Regions from separate parts of the Halalkalibacter sp. AB-rgal2 genome, predicted to be linked through region 2. Evidence: riboswitches for the same ligand, from Rfam matches in the RefSeq annotation. Region 2 holds a riboswitch; the other holds the start of a gene.
What was found. A riboswitch is a leader RNA that binds a small molecule or an ion and turns the genes downstream of it on or off. The one in region 2 is predicted to bind cyclic di-GMP.
Positions count from the first base shown of each region.

Region 1: it holds a riboswitch for cyclic di-GMP, as region 2 does, so the genes downstream of both, ACERJO_RS13490 (hypothetical protein) here and ACERJO_RS12075 (anti-repressor SinI family protein) in region 2, are expected to answer to the same signal.

Region 1 is NZ_JBGUAV010000017.1:4,355-11,930, forward strand. It holds gene ACERJO_RS13475 (Mrp/NBP35 family ATP-binding protein) at 1-578, opposite strand, end outside; gene cwlD (N-acetylmuramoyl-L-alanine amidase CwlD) at 677-1,390, opposite strand; gene ACERJO_RS13485 (YbaK family protein) at 1,833-2,273, opposite strand; gene ACERJO_RS13490 (hypothetical protein) at 2,452-2,712, opposite strand; cyclic di-GMP riboswitch class I at 2,876-2,962, opposite strand; gene ACERJO_RS13495 (methyl-accepting chemotaxis protein) at 3,051-3,872, opposite strand; gene ACERJO_RS13500 (SDR family NAD(P)-dependent oxidoreductase) at 4,009-4,767, shown strand; gene ACERJO_RS13505 (FtsX-like permease family protein) at 4,869-5,450, opposite strand; gene ACERJO_RS13510 (ABC transporter permease) at 5,392-6,837, opposite strand; gene ACERJO_RS13515 (ABC transporter ATP-binding protein) at 6,827-7,576, opposite strand, start outside.
Region 2 is NZ_JBGUAV010000013.1:69,462-77,037, forward strand. It holds gene ACERJO_RS12065 (nucleotidyltransferase domain-containing protein) at 1-410, shown strand, start outside; gene ACERJO_RS12070 (ABC transporter ATP-binding protein) at 421-2,223, shown strand; gene ACERJO_RS12075 (anti-repressor SinI family protein) at 2,534-2,707, opposite strand; cyclic di-GMP riboswitch class I at 2,726-2,809, opposite strand; partial or broken gene ACERJO_RS12080 (manganese catalase family protein) at 3,111-3,203, shown strand; gene ACERJO_RS12085 (DUF2225 domain-containing protein) at 3,371-4,060, shown strand; gene ACERJO_RS12090 (chemotaxis protein CheX) at 4,119-4,577, shown strand; gene ACERJO_RS12095 (GNAT family N-acetyltransferase) at 4,769-6,274, shown strand; gene ACERJO_RS12100 (FixH family protein) at 6,422-6,928, shown strand; gene ACERJO_RS12105 (flotillin family protein) at 7,066-7,576, opposite strand, start outside.

The DNA.
Region 1 (7,576 bases), on a different contig from region 2:
CAAATGACAGGAGCATTCCCTTCTACAAAAAAGCCCATTGAAATCACCTTAACACCAAATCGATCAACAGGATGAATTCGCTCATTGATCACCTGTGGACGCTCTTCAATCCCCATCATATCAGGAACGCTAAAGCCATAAATATCAGCATCAATAATCCCTACTTTTTTTCCGAGACGGGCAAGCGATACAGCTAGATTCACCGATACCGTTGATTTACCAACACCACCTTTACCACTCGTCACAGCAATAAATGTTGTGTTATTGCCTTCATCTAATAAGCTCTTTGCTTCACCGGGGTGGGGAAATCCCCCAAGCGCTTGAATTTCTTCTTCCTTCAATTCCTCAAATCGAAGACCTACTGAATCCACTCCCTCACCTTTTAACAATTGGACAATTTCTTGTTGAATGTCCATTTGTTCAGCTGTCCCTGTTTTAGCAAGAGCTACCTTTAAGCTAACGTGGTCACCGTTTATTTTAATTTCACGAATCCCATTCGTGTCGACAATACTTTTATTTAAATCACGATCTATTACTCCTTTAAGCCAACCTTTAATCTCTAATTCCGTAAAAGCCAAGTATGACACCATCCCTTTTTTAATAATATATACAGTATAGCACAAGCAGGAAAAGGGCTTCATTCTTTACGGTTCGCAATATTGAAGTGACCATAAAATCACAACGGGGGCTTCTCATTCGTATACATACGTAATAACCCTTGATAGATAGACGCTGCAATTTTCTGTTGGTATTCCTCCGTATTCAGCTGTTCCGATTCAAATGGGTTAGAAAGAAAACCCGCTTCAATTAATACACCTGGAATGGTTGCTTCTTTAATAACATATACGTTATGGATTGGCTTAGCTTGTCGAGTCGTATTTTCCAAATTAACCCGAAGCTCATCTTGGACAAACTTAGCCATAGGTTCATTTTCAGGAATCGCGCGATTATAAAAGACTTGCGCTCCGCTCCATTTAGGTGAAGGGATGGCATTTAAATGAATACTAACGAATAAATCTGCATCTGATTCATTAATCACTTCTACACGTCTTTTTAAATCTTGTATTTTACGATGGCGGATCTTCTGCGTATCAGCATCAGCAAGATCTCGATCTTCTTCACGCGTCATCAAAACAAGGGCTCCAGCTTCTTGTAAGTAGTCACGTAATTGCTCACTAATGGCCAATGTCACATCCTTCTCTAACACTCCGGCCTTCGAAACCGCTCCACCATCAATCCCTCCATGTCCTGGATCTATAATAATAACCTTCCCAGACAAAGGGAGGTTCCACGTTCCCCATGAATCGTTACTAACAAATTGATATTGAATCACACTTAATAAACACACAACACCGATGGCAAACATGACACCTTTTAACCATTTTCTTATCGTCACCGTATTCCCCCCTCGTCCCCGTCTACTTATGTATATTAGGACAAGTAAAAGAATATGAAGTGATTTTTAAGAAAAGCTGCTCAGCAGTCTTATCTTAATGCCGTCGTGCGAAGCACAACAGCAACGAACCGCATACAGCGCGGCCCCGCCTCCTCCTATCGTCTCCGCTTTCCATTGAGAGACAATAGGAGCGCGCAAAGAACAAAGGGAATCCTCATTCCTCTAAATCGGGCAAACCCCGCTCCCTAAGAAGAAAAAAGGAACCCTCATTCCTCTATTTGAGCTATATAAGACCAAAAGAGCAATAAAAGCTGAAATAGAGGAATCAGGAACCGTAACGACATGAATAAGTGAAGTAAAGGAAAAATAAAGGAATGAGGAACCATATACAGCACTTACTCACTCCCTCCTTCATTACATACTTCTACCCTCTTATCTAATGCAACCTCATCCGATAGCGCTTCTCTCCTTCACGAAAGCCTTTGATCCACCAATTATGAACAAAGGCATCGGTGGCTACCTTTAGCGAATCCAACACATATTCTGTATCAGTCAGCCAACCTTGCATCATATAGAACACCATATGGGTAATCTCCGTTAACTCCTCATCACAACGCTTTTTGACATCCATTTCACTCTCGCCATAATAACCAAATTTCGCGTAGTCCGCTCCTAACAAGTAAGCGTCAATCGCCATATCCATACAAGGATCAACTAAAAATGGATGGGAAAGCACATAAGCAGGAAAAACAGACTCAAAATGAAGCTGTACATCCTTTTTCAGCTCCTTTAATGATAAGCTCTTTAATACACTCCGCTCGAATTTCCACTGTTTCTCCCTTCGTTTATCCGCTAATGTTGTTACAACCGTTGTCACAAAATCCTCTCCTCTTGTTTTGTTTTCCTTAGTATGAGGAGTTGATCCATGACACATGCTGAGCAATCGTTGTCGGTTTTGGGTTTAATTACATAATAAAAGCTCTAGGTCTATCCAAAAAAAATAAGCTCCCAAAAGTCGTTTCACCTTTTAGGAACATTTTCTTCATCATTGTTATTCACTTCTTATTATAAATCAGTAGCTCCAGCTCTTCTCGATGCTTCTTTGCTTCTTCCTCCATTTGAGCCTTTTTCCGATTATTCATTTCTTCTTTTATGTATACCATCTCTGTCTTAATATCAGATGTTTTCTCAAATTCAAACGCATTTCGAGCAAATTTCAAGTCTGCCAATAAGTCGTTATAACGGGTAATGAGCTGTTCAATAGACCAATCAGTTAAATTCAATAACCTCTTCAAATTCGGTTCAACTTTATACATGTTCGTTCCCCTTCCTATTTTGGCCTTCTGTTTTTTACCACGGTCGGACTACCTAATGCCGTTCTATCTTAGATACAACAAACATTTATCATTAGGACATGTATTATTCACATAAAAAAAGCGGATACCCAAGAACATAGATATCCACTCTCATATCAGTCCCTTCGGCAACCCGGCTACCTTAGTATAATCCTACTTTAGGCCCGCGGCTTTGCGTCCTTATTTTTCAATAAGTTTGCTATTATCGTGAACAATTATTTATTTTATGTTTCAATTGTACCAATTATAAGTATAAAAATCAAAGGTTTTCTCTTACTTTAGATACATTTTCATCCTTGTTATAGGACGTTTGACTCCATATATGTCTTTAGTTTCTTTGATGTCTCCGTTAAGTTCTCAATTTCCGCCATAAATTCGGTTACGAGCTTCGCTTCTTCTTGAGAGCTTGTCGCAATTTCATGAAAATCCTCCTGCATCTGTTCAATCGAAGACTTAATAGCTGTTAATGTATCCTCTATGCTTAAAGTTGCGTTCTTTGAGTCAATCGCTAATTTTCTCACTTCATTTGCAACTACGCCAAAACCAGCACCTTCTTTACCTACCCGAGCAGCCTCGATTGCTGCATTTAAACCGAGTAAATTGGTTTGATCACTAATCCCTTTAATCGTACCAGTCACTTCCGTAATTTTCGATGAATGCTCTACTGTACTCTTTGTATTTTCATTAATTTGTTCAGTCGTTGCTGATAGCTCTTCAGAATGTGCAGCAATGTGTTGTACTTTTCCTAGTAACGAATCAGCTACCTTATCCATACTTAAAATAATTTCATTAAATACATCTTGATTTTTCGTGCTTACAGCAGCATTAACGGCTGCAATCACCTTGCCGTTCTCATCTTTAATTGGAAAGGAAATACTATTAAACGGCACCCCGAATTCTTCTGCCGGCACCTTTACAACCGTTGTCCCTTCTGCATTGACCATAGCAAAATTCAAATAGGCATCTGGCAGTGGATCTCCTGGTTTATGCTCGAAATTTAATTCAGCACTTGGTGAATAGAACAAATATTGCTTATCATCAAAAACTGTAATCATCGTTTCCTCTCGTAAGATCTCTTTTATATATGGTACTGATGTAATAAACGCTTGTACTTTATCCAACTAAAAAACTCCTTTTATTCTCAATATTATTGAACGTCACATATCAAATATCGACCTTTTTTCATAAAAAGTAAAGCATTTTACTGTATTTTTTTTAGTTCATATTGCATACTAAATCTGAAATGGAGGAATGAATATGGAACTATACAAAAATAAAGTAGCGATTATCACTGGAGCCGGTAGTGGAATTGGGCGTGCGACTTGCTTACTACTTGCAGAAAAGGGTGCACGTATAACAGTTGTTGATATTTCAAAAGAAGGCGGAGAAGAAACCGTATCTCTTATTCAAGAGCTCGGAGCAGAAGCCATCTTCGTTCAAGCAGATGTAGGCTCACGGGATGAAGTAAAACAATATGTCGATGAAACAGTAAAAGCCTTCGGAACGATTGATATGTTTTTCAATAACGCTGGAATAGAAGGGTCTGTTACGAAGTTAGCTGAATACCCTGATGACCTATTTGAAAAAGTGGTCGATATTAATCTTAAGGGTGTTTTCTACGGAATGAAATACGTTATTCAAGTAATGCTTGAAAATGGGGGAGGTTCGATTGTGAACACTGCTTCCAATGCTGGAATTGTCGGTACTCCAGGTGTGAGTCCTTATGCAGCAACAAAGCATGCTGTTGTCGGCTTAACCAAAACAGCTACGGGAGAATATGCGGGCCAAGGTATTCGCGTTAATGCCATTGCTCCAGGACCAACGGCAACAAAAATGATGGAGCGCTTCACCCAAGGTTCAGAAGAAGCAAAAGTAGCTGTCGAATCAGGCATTCCTGCTGGACGTTACGGTACACCAGAAGAGGTTGCGCATTTAGTCGTTTATTTATTAGGCGATCAGTCTGCGATTATTAACGGTGCCGTATATCCAATTGATGGTGGGTTAACGGCATTATAGGAGCTTTTTATGTTTTGTATTGCATGAAGGCAATGTGCCCTCATGCAATACGTATCTATGTGGACGAGTCCTTTCTTTGAAATCTTATACTTTCACCACATTCACAATGACCCCATCAATTCCTTCATAAACTTACGCTTCGCGAGCTGATAATACACGATTTGTAAGGTGAAATAAAAGAGCGCAACGATGATGAAATTCGTCGTAAGTAGAGTATTCTCCTTGATCCCTCCACCATCTTTAGCAAAAATAACAATATAGCTATAGGCAACGAGCAAGCCGTTAATTGGAGCGAAAAAGAAGAGCAAGCGTAGTTCTTTTGCAATATTTTTCCTTACTTCCTTTTCCGTTATTCCAATTTTGTATAGCTTTCCAAATGTTTGTCGCTCTTGCTCAATGTTCGAGAACACATTTAGGTACAATAGCATGAAGGTTGCGAGAAAGAATAATGCACCTAAGAAGCTCGACACAAAGAAGAGCAGCCCACCTGCTTTACGATTTAAATGATATTCCTCTATTTTAGAACGTGGCTTCATCACATCTTCCTCTGAAGCATAATACAGATACGACATTAACGGATCCCGTTCCATCTCACTATTCCCTGCTTGAAAACGCTCCTTTAGCTCATAGAAGGCATCCCCTGCTCCTTTCCAATCCGAAATGGAAATTCGATGTATACACATCAAGGCTCTCTTTAATGTTTGAGTAATCATCTGAATGCACAATTATAAAATCCGAAAAATACAGCGAAGAATGATCAAAAACGGGTGCGATTAACTTCTCCTTCATAGAGAATGATAAATCTTCATCAATCGAAATGGTCCTCTCAGCAAACTCACGATCATTTGCATATAATGAATCTGTGTTTTCAAAATAAATATATTCACCCTTACTTACAGACAATTCCTTTGAATATAATTGATTAAGCTCTTCAATCGAAATAAAGCTATAACGAATATAATCATCCCATTGAGGATGAGGCTCAAAGTAATCAACCACTTCTAATACATCGTGCTCCTCAATGACATGATCGTTTGTATGAAAAAGTTGCTCTAGCTCTTCATTAGAAATCGTATTTTTCATCGTCGTCTGAGGAAAGAAGACATCATATATATACCGTTCATCCGCTAGCTGTTCTGCAGACGAGTAGAAATAAAGGAGCATCGACGTATAGAAAATGGTTACCATTGCCATCGTTATAATTAACATAAAAATGCCTTTTAATTGTTTAAATTTATAGTCAACATTTGCTAAAAACAGCACCTGCCTATAATAGAAAGACTCTTTTTTCTTTGCAAGTTCAAGCATAACACTTCCTAGCTGAGATAAACTCAAATAAAGCCCAATCAATAAAACAACGGTCCCGACTAAAAGAACTGTACCATCATTAATGCTGTTATCCACCTCAGAAAAAAAGTAGTATTGCAGAGCTATTGAACCAATCACGAGCGCAATGCCGACACCACCAAGTAATGGACTACGTATTCGATTTCCCTCAGAGACCCTTCCATCTTTAAATGTCGTTGTAATCTCACTCCTGCTCGTCACGATTAATGAGTGACAAACAGCCCCTGAAAAAATAACGAGGAAGATTCCGATTGTCGCAGCAAACATCCTTCCATTTAATTCAAATGGCACATCATTTAAATCAATGACGTTCATAAGCAGAAGAAAGAACAATCGCGAAACGACGCTCCCTGACAATAATCCCGCCAAAAGTGATAGCACGGCAATCGCACCGTTTTCTAGCAGCAGAAGCTTACGAATATCTTTATCAGACATTCCTAACATCATGAAAAGACCAAATTCCTTTTTCCTTCTTTTAATAAAAATCGAATGGGCATAATTGATAAAGAAAACCGTAAATGCAAGTAACGCCACTGTAGGGATCATTAATACAGCTGAAATCGCCTCTTCTTCCATTTCATTTGCATGGACAATCGCTTCGTTAAAATAAATCGTTGAAAACATAAAAAAAACCGTCACAACAAAGCTATTACAAATAAAATAAAAGAGGTATTTCCTTTGATTCACCTTCGCCATTTTCCAAACAAGATCATTAAAGGTCATGGCTTCTTCCTCCTAGAACAGCAAGGTTATCCATAATATGATCGAGAAATTGTTTCCGGCTCCCTTTTTTCATAAGCTGAGAATGAATACGCCCATCCTTTATAAAAATTACCTTCTGACAATAACTCGCTGCGAAAACATCATGTGTTACCATTAAAATCGTCGTTTGCAATGTCGTTACGATGTCGTGAAAGCATTCTAATATAGCCGTCGAGGACTTCGAGTCTAAGTTCCCCGTCGGTTCATCCGCAAAAAGGATATCGGGATCATTCACTAACGCCCTACATACAGCAGCTCTTTGCTGTTGTCCCCCAGACACATGATAAGGGTATTTACCAGCAAGCTCACTTATCCCGAATAACCCCATGACATGTGCAGCCTTTTCGTTCATATACGAGGAATTCCTCTTTTCTAGAATCATCGGCAATATAATGTTTTCTTTGATCGTTAGACTATCAAGCAGATGAAACTCTTGAAACACAAAGCCTAACTGCCTTCGTCGAAATAAGGCAAGCTGCTCTCTCTGCATCGTGCTTATTTCATCACCGGCTATCGTAATCGTTCCAGCCGTCGGTTTATCGATCCCACTCAATAAATTGAGCAAGGTCGTTTTCCCACTACCTGATGGCCCCATAATCGCAACAAATTCACCTTTTTGAATGGAAAGACTCACACCATCAAGCGCTGTTGTAGCCCCTTGTTGTTGATGCTCTCCATATATTTTCATTAATCGTTCTAC
Region 2 (7,576 bases):
TTAATTGGGAGTTAGTGTGTGCTCATATTAAGCAATACTATCATCCTGCAGTTGCAGGTCAGGCACTATTTTTAACTTCTGAAATGTTTCGTACAAAGATTCCTGAGAAGCTCACTCATTTGATGAATAGAAAAGCAGAAAGACTTTCAAGGACAGTTCTCTACTATTTAGAGGATTTAGTTGATCCCCATAGTGAACCGCTACCACGTGAAATCTCTGTATACAATCGTCGTTACTTATTTTCCTTAATGTCGTTTAAGAAAAAGTGTGTCGTAATGATGGGTTATCTATACCCTTACCCAGAAGATGCTCGAACGTTAAAGCTTCCAAGGAAATTACATTATTTATATTTTCTATTGCGTCCATTTCTATGGGTATGGAGGAAAACACGAAGAGTAGCGAGTATTTAAGGGGGAAAAAATGAACTCCATCATATATTTTGTGAAACAGATCCATTCTTATAGTGGTAAAGGGCTCTATGTCAACTTAATGGCGATGTCATGTATAAGCTTATTAGAGGGTATTGGCATTCTATTGTTAATTCCAATGATTAGTATGAGTGGAATTTTACCTTTACAAGGCGAGATTGCAAGAATTGCTTTTTTATTTGAACCATTTGAACAAATACCGTCATCGATCGGACTTCCAATCATTTTACTTCTTTTTGTTATGATTGTTATAGCTCAAAATGTTTTACAACGTTACATAACGGTTAAGAATACTGAAATCACAAACGGTTTTTATCGATATTTACGATTTGAAACGTATCGTTTAATTCTTCAAGCGAAATGGGCATTTTTTGTAAAAAAAAGAAAATCTGATTTAATAAATATACTTACAAATGAAATTACGAAAGTTGGAGCAGGAACATTTACCTTTTTACAATTTGTCTCGTCTTTTATTTTTACGCTGATTCAAATTAGTATTGCTTTTTGGTTATCACCTACTATTACGGGGTTTGTACTCTTAAGTGGATTACTACTGTTGTTTTTTTCTCGTAAGTTTTTATCGAATTCAATGAGATTAGGAAGTCGTAATCATGAATTAAGTAAGGCGTATTTAGCTGGTGTAACAGATCAAATAAATGGAATTAAAGATATTAAAAGTAACACACTAGAGCTAAATAGATTAAGTTGGTATGATTCGGTTACAAAGAAGATGAAAGAAGAGCAGGTTAACTATACGAAATTACAAGCTACATCTCAAATGTATTATAAAATCGCATCTGCCTGCTTAATGGCTATGTTTATTTTTTTTTCGATTAACTTGTTTCATTCACAAGGAGGACAATTATTACTTGTTATTGTGATTTTCTCTAGACTGTGGCCTCGTGTTACAGATATTCAAGCATCTATGGAGCAGATTGCTAATACGGTACCTGCTTTTGAAGTCGTGAAAGCCATTCAACATGAGTGTGAAGAATTGAAGGAATTTCACAAGTTTGATAAAGGAACTCGGCTTAATGTTCATAATCATATTGAGTGTAAAAATGTGTATTTTTCATATAATGATGAAGGAGAAAGTGAATCGAATATATACGCACTTCATAACATTTCTGTACGAATACCCGCTAATAAAATGACAGCTGTCGTTGGTCGTTCTGGAGCAGGTAAAAGCACCTTGATTGATCTGTTTATGGGCTTAAATAAACCACAAAAGGGGCAGGTTTTGGTAGATGGATTACCATTAACGGAAAAACGATTAATGGATTTACGACAATCGATTAGTTATGTACCACAAGAACCTTTTTTGTTTAATGAAACGATCCGGGAGAATTTAATGCTAGTAGCTCCACATGCTACTGAACAAGAGATGTGGGAAGCGTTAGAGTTTTCAATGGCAGCTGATTTCGTCAAAATGTTACCAAACCAATTAGATACGATAATTGGTGATCGTGGGATGAAGCTATCAGGAGGGGAAAGGCAACGTTTAGTCTTAGCTCGCGCGATTTTAAGAAAGCCTACTATTCTCATTTTGGATGAAGCAACAAGTGCCTTAGATTCAGAGAATGAGAAGAAGATTCAAGAGGCATTACGTCATTTACAAGGAAGTATGACGATTATTGTTATTGCTCATCGTTTATCAACGATACGTGATGCGGATCAAGTGATTGTACTAGAACATGGCCATATCATACAGTCAGGTGAGTATGCTAAATTGGCAGAAGAAGAAAAAGGAGTATTTAGACATCTATTACAAAACCAAAAGCAAGCGATTCCTTAATAATATAGTTGAGGCCACTTTAAAAGTACAAATCAACATTTTCAGTACCTTTGAATTGACTAGCAATGGCTTCACTCATATCAATCTATTCAAAACAGACAATGGTTTTGCACATTGCTTAAAGGGGACAGGAAAAGTTAGAAACCAAACTTTTTAAATGACCTCATAGTTCGGATGGAGGGCGTCCTCCGTTCGGGCTTTTTTGTATTGAAGTAGAAAAGGCTCATAGTGAAAAAATATGAATGGATGGAGGAAGTAAAACAGCGGTGAGTTTGACAAAGCCTCCGGAGGAGACTTTGTCTCTAGCGAGTTAAGCTAATGAGTTTGATTGTTGTATCATTTGTACGGTTAGAGAATGTTTGCTGCCTTGTTTAAGAAATAAGCGAACTTCTTCGGGGGATAACCCTATTTCCTTTGCCTCTTTCATTAATTGTTCCCACTCTTGATCAATTTCCTTAATATTCTCCAGGGGTAATACAAACATCAAGATTCCTCCATCTTTATCGGTAGCCCAGCCGTCATAGTTTGGTTCCGTAGACCTGTGGCTTTGCGTCCTTGCCTTTCAACAAGTTTGCCTTTTCTTAATTTCTGTTTTTTTAAAGGGGCATGAATTCAAGAAATGAACGGTAATTGATCGTACTATTATAATATCATAATTCGAATGTCATTTAGAGTATTTTTATTCCAATTATTCCGACATTGATCAACAAAATCAAAAATAATCATTATTGGTCAAATATAGAGTTATTAGACAAACTTCGTCAATCATACGTCATACAGTAAGTGACTTTGTATAGATGGATTGGGATAGTTTAATTTTGCTTATTGAGTTCCTAAGCCAGATCATCCAGACGTTAATGGCGGGAAATTTGGGAGCTGTCGACATAAAAAATTACATGTATCAAACATTAAATTTTCGAAATAAGAAAAAGTTTAAGCCGTTTTATGATTTAGTTGCTAGTATTACTGCTGAAGAATTTATTGCATAATTTTTTCTTGGAATGTGGTGCTAGAATACATAAGATGAGAGTTTACGAAGGACAGATTATTTAGGTATAAGAAAAATTCCATTTCCCTCTAGTATAATAGGTACTTTTGAACTAAAATAAAAGAAAGACAAATAGACTAGGTGATAAAATTGAATGAAATGCTGACACCGTTATATGATAAAGAGAGTGTTTGTCAAATATGTGCTCATAAACACTCGACTAAACGAGTGCGCACTCGTTTTTTGAAAGTAGAAAATATTCATACTGATTTTTTTACTGAGTATAAAGACTCTAGTATTCATCCTTTACTATATGAGGCTATCGTATGTCCTAATTGTGGATTTGCCTTTATGGATACATTTTCTTCTAGCATTAATAGTGATTCTCTAAATGTCATTAAAGAACAGTTAAGAGGTTGGTCAGTACAAGATTTTGGACAAGAACGACATGTGGTAGATGCTATTAAAGCTACAAAATTGGCAGTTATTAGTGGGATGGTAAAGAAGGAAAAAACAATTGTTATGGCAAGTTTATGTTTAAGATTAGGGTGGCTTTGTCGAATGAGAAAAGATGAACAAGAAGAAAGGCGTTTTTTGTTGAAGGCGTTAGAAAAGTACAAAGCGTCTTATTTGGAAGCTGATTACGATGGTACAACGATGACAGATATTAAGATGTTATACATGATTGGAGAAATTGCTAGAAGAGTTGAACATACAGAAGATGCATTGAAATATTTAGCAAAGGTTGTTGAACATAAAAATAAACACGAAGAGAAAAAAATAGTAGAAATGGCACGTGAACAATGGTATGCTATTCGTGAAAACGACAAGGAACGACAACTTTCATAATAATTATCTGTCACTATTCGACATGTGTGTTGTCGTGGTGCTTTTGGGGGAATGTTACGTGAATGTTAATCATGTTAATGCAATAAGTAGAGCGACGAAAGAGATATTAACAAATCACTTTGGCTTAGAGATTAATCAAGAAAGACCAAGTGCAGGTACTGGATCAATTCCATCAAACAATGTGGCTGTAATACTAGGAATAAAAGGGGAACTTACAGGTCAAATTATTGTAACGTTTTCAGGAGAAACAGCAAAGAAAATAGTAGGTACGATGATGGGTGGTATGGAAATCCAAGAACTTGATGACATGGGTTGGAGTGCTGTTCAAGAATTTGGTAATTGGGTAGCAGGGACAACTGCTACCGAACTTTCAAAGGAAGCCTGTACAATTGATGTAACAACGCCGATAGTCAATGAAGGAGATTCTAGATTTCATTCTAAATTACCATTTGTTACAATTCCATTCACTACTAGTATTGGAGCAATTAAAGTGCATATCGCTGTTAAGGAAGAGTAATAAAACCGCCTATAAGGTGGTTTTTTTTATAAATCAGAATTTATCGCAGAAGTAAATGTACAATATACCTTTCAATATAATGTATGTTATTATGAGGAATATTTCTTATAATAAATAGGTAGTTGATGAATGTTGTAATTTAAGGGAGTGACATCGTGTCCAAAATTGATGTATCTAAATATGAAAAGAAAATGATTCTTCGTAATATACGTGAAGGTGATTTTTTAGAAATAATCGAAATGCAAAAATTGTGCTTTCGTAATATGGAGCCATGGAAAATAGAACATTTGCAGAGCCATTTAGAGCACTTTCCTGAAGGGCAATTTTGTGTTGAATATGATGGCATTATTATTGGTTCATGCTCAAGCTTAATTATTAACTTTGATGAGTATGATGACCAACACACGTGGAATGAGATTACTGACAAAGGATACATTACAAATCATGATCCTGAAGGCTATAATTTATATGGTATTGAAGTAATGGTCCATCCTGATTACCGTCGAATGAAAATAGGTAGGAGGTTGTACGAGGCTCGAAAAGATTTGGCGAGAGAATTAAATTTAAAAAGTATCATTATTGGGGGGCGTATACCGAATTATTACAAGTACGCTAAAGAATTAACGCCTAGACAGTATGTGGAAGAAGTGATGATGCATAACATTTATGACCCTGTTTTGACGTTCCAGGTGATGAACGGTTTTACGTTAAAGCGGGTCAATCCAAATTATTTACATGACGATAAAGCATCCCTTCGTAATGCGACATTAATGGAATGGAATAATATTGATTATCGTGCGACGATGCCTAAACGTCAATTTAAGACATCCTTTCCAGTACGAATTACAACGATTCAATATGAAATGAAAAAAATATCATCATTTGAAGACTTCGCTATTCAATGTGAGTACTATACAGATGTTGCGGCAAGCTTTCAGTCTGATTTTGCTGTATTTCCTGAAATTTTCACATTACAGCTATTGTCCTTTCTACCTGAAAAAAGTCCGAGCTTGGCAATTCGTCGCTTAACTGAATTTACTGAAGATTATTTAGACTTGTTTACGAATTTAGCTGTTAAATACAATGTAAATATTATTGGTGGTTCACACTTTGTTGAAGAAGAAGGGAAAATCTTCAATATTTCATATCTGTTTAGAAGAGATGGGACGATTGAAAAGCAATACAAGCTTCACATTACTCCGAACGAAAAGCGTTTTTGGGGTATTTCAGGTGGAGACAAGGTAAATGTCTTTGATACAGATTGTGGAAAAATAGCGATACAAATTTGTTATGATATTGAGTTTCCGGAACTTGGGCGTATTGCAGTAGATCGAGGAGCAAACATCATTTTCACACCATTTTGTACGGATGATCGTCAAGGGTACTTACGCGTTCGGTACTGTTCACAAGCGCGTGCGATTGAAAACCAAGTATATACCGTTTTGTCCGGGACAGTGGGCAACTTAACTGATGTAGAAAATATGGATATTCAATATGCACAATCAGGGATCTTTAGCCCATCTGATTTTGCATTTGCTCGTGACGGAATTGTCGGAGAGTGCCAGCCGAATATTGAAACGGTTGTTGTAGGTGATGTTGATTTAGAAATATTAAGAAGAAATCGCCGAGCCGGTAGTGTGAGACAATTGAAAGATCGTAGACATGATATATTTTCGATTGAATACCGTCAGAAATAACGATTTAATTAATTTCCTATGCCGATAAAAAAGCAGATTAATAAAAAGGGAAAAATAAAGTGTTTTTAAAAGTCGCATTTCTATATTCTTTTTGTTTAAGTTTTCTTCTTGCTGGAAATGATGAATATGACAGCAAGGAGGTTAGAGATGAGAATTGCGACAAAAACGTCCTTTGAATGGCCAGTGGTCGTAGCTGGGATCGTTTGTTTAATTGGGTTTGCTATATTTCTGATCGTTCTTTTTCCTAATGAAAAGCTTATTGACCATTGGAATGTAACGACGATTAGTGAGGATGTCTATTATACAGGTAACATATCAACGATTCACCTTTATATTGTTGATGAGCGAAATGAACCAATTGAAGGTGCTGAGGTTTCGGTCGTTTTTGATCGACCAGATACTGTTCATCAAATTGAGAGGACGTTCCATTCAATAGGTGAAGGATTATATGAAGCTGACGTGATCTTTTCGGTTCCAGGTCAGTGGGTTGCTCTTGTCCATGCAAAAAAGGGTAGGGATGTTTATCAAAATCAAGTGTTTCTTTCAGTTGAAGGCGAGATAGCGGCACGTAATCGTCGTGATCCAGCTGACTTATTTCATCTAGGGCAGCCATTACCACCTGATTTAAAACTAGAAATCATTAGAAGTCAATAGCGGAGATGCGATCAAATCGGACTTAAAAGAGCGCTATGTAAAGCTCATTACAGGTGGTATCGGTACTTCATTTTCATGAAGTTGCTTAAAGTTGCTTAAAATTCCTGTAATAGCTAACATAACGCTCCATTTATATGTTAGGAATCTACGTTTTCTTCTCGCTGTTTTTCTAGATTGGACATTTCCTTTTCCTCGTAGTCAGCAGTTTGATCGAGATTAGAATGTTCAGTTGTACTAGCAGTTTCTTTGATCTCTTCAAATAACTGATTTCGACCTCTTGAGACGTAAGTTTCTAACATTTCTTTAAGGTCCATTCCAGTCGTTTCTTTTAAGCTTTCTTGTAGACCTAGCATTGTTTTCGTTACATTATTAGTAATTTTTGATGCTCCGCCATTTGAATCTGATCCACCAAAATCAAATACTTTCATTTCGTCAATTTGTGATAAAGGTTTGGCAATTTCATGTGCATATTTCGGAAGGACTTGGATAAACATTTCGAGAATTGCCGCTTCTCCAAACTTCTCCATTGCTTGAGCCATAAGTTCTTTAGCTTCTGCTTCCGCACGACCTCGCTCACGAATAACTTCAGCCTCTGCAAGCCCCTTTTGTTTTTCAATGGTCGCTTTTGTTTCCCCATCAATTCTAGCT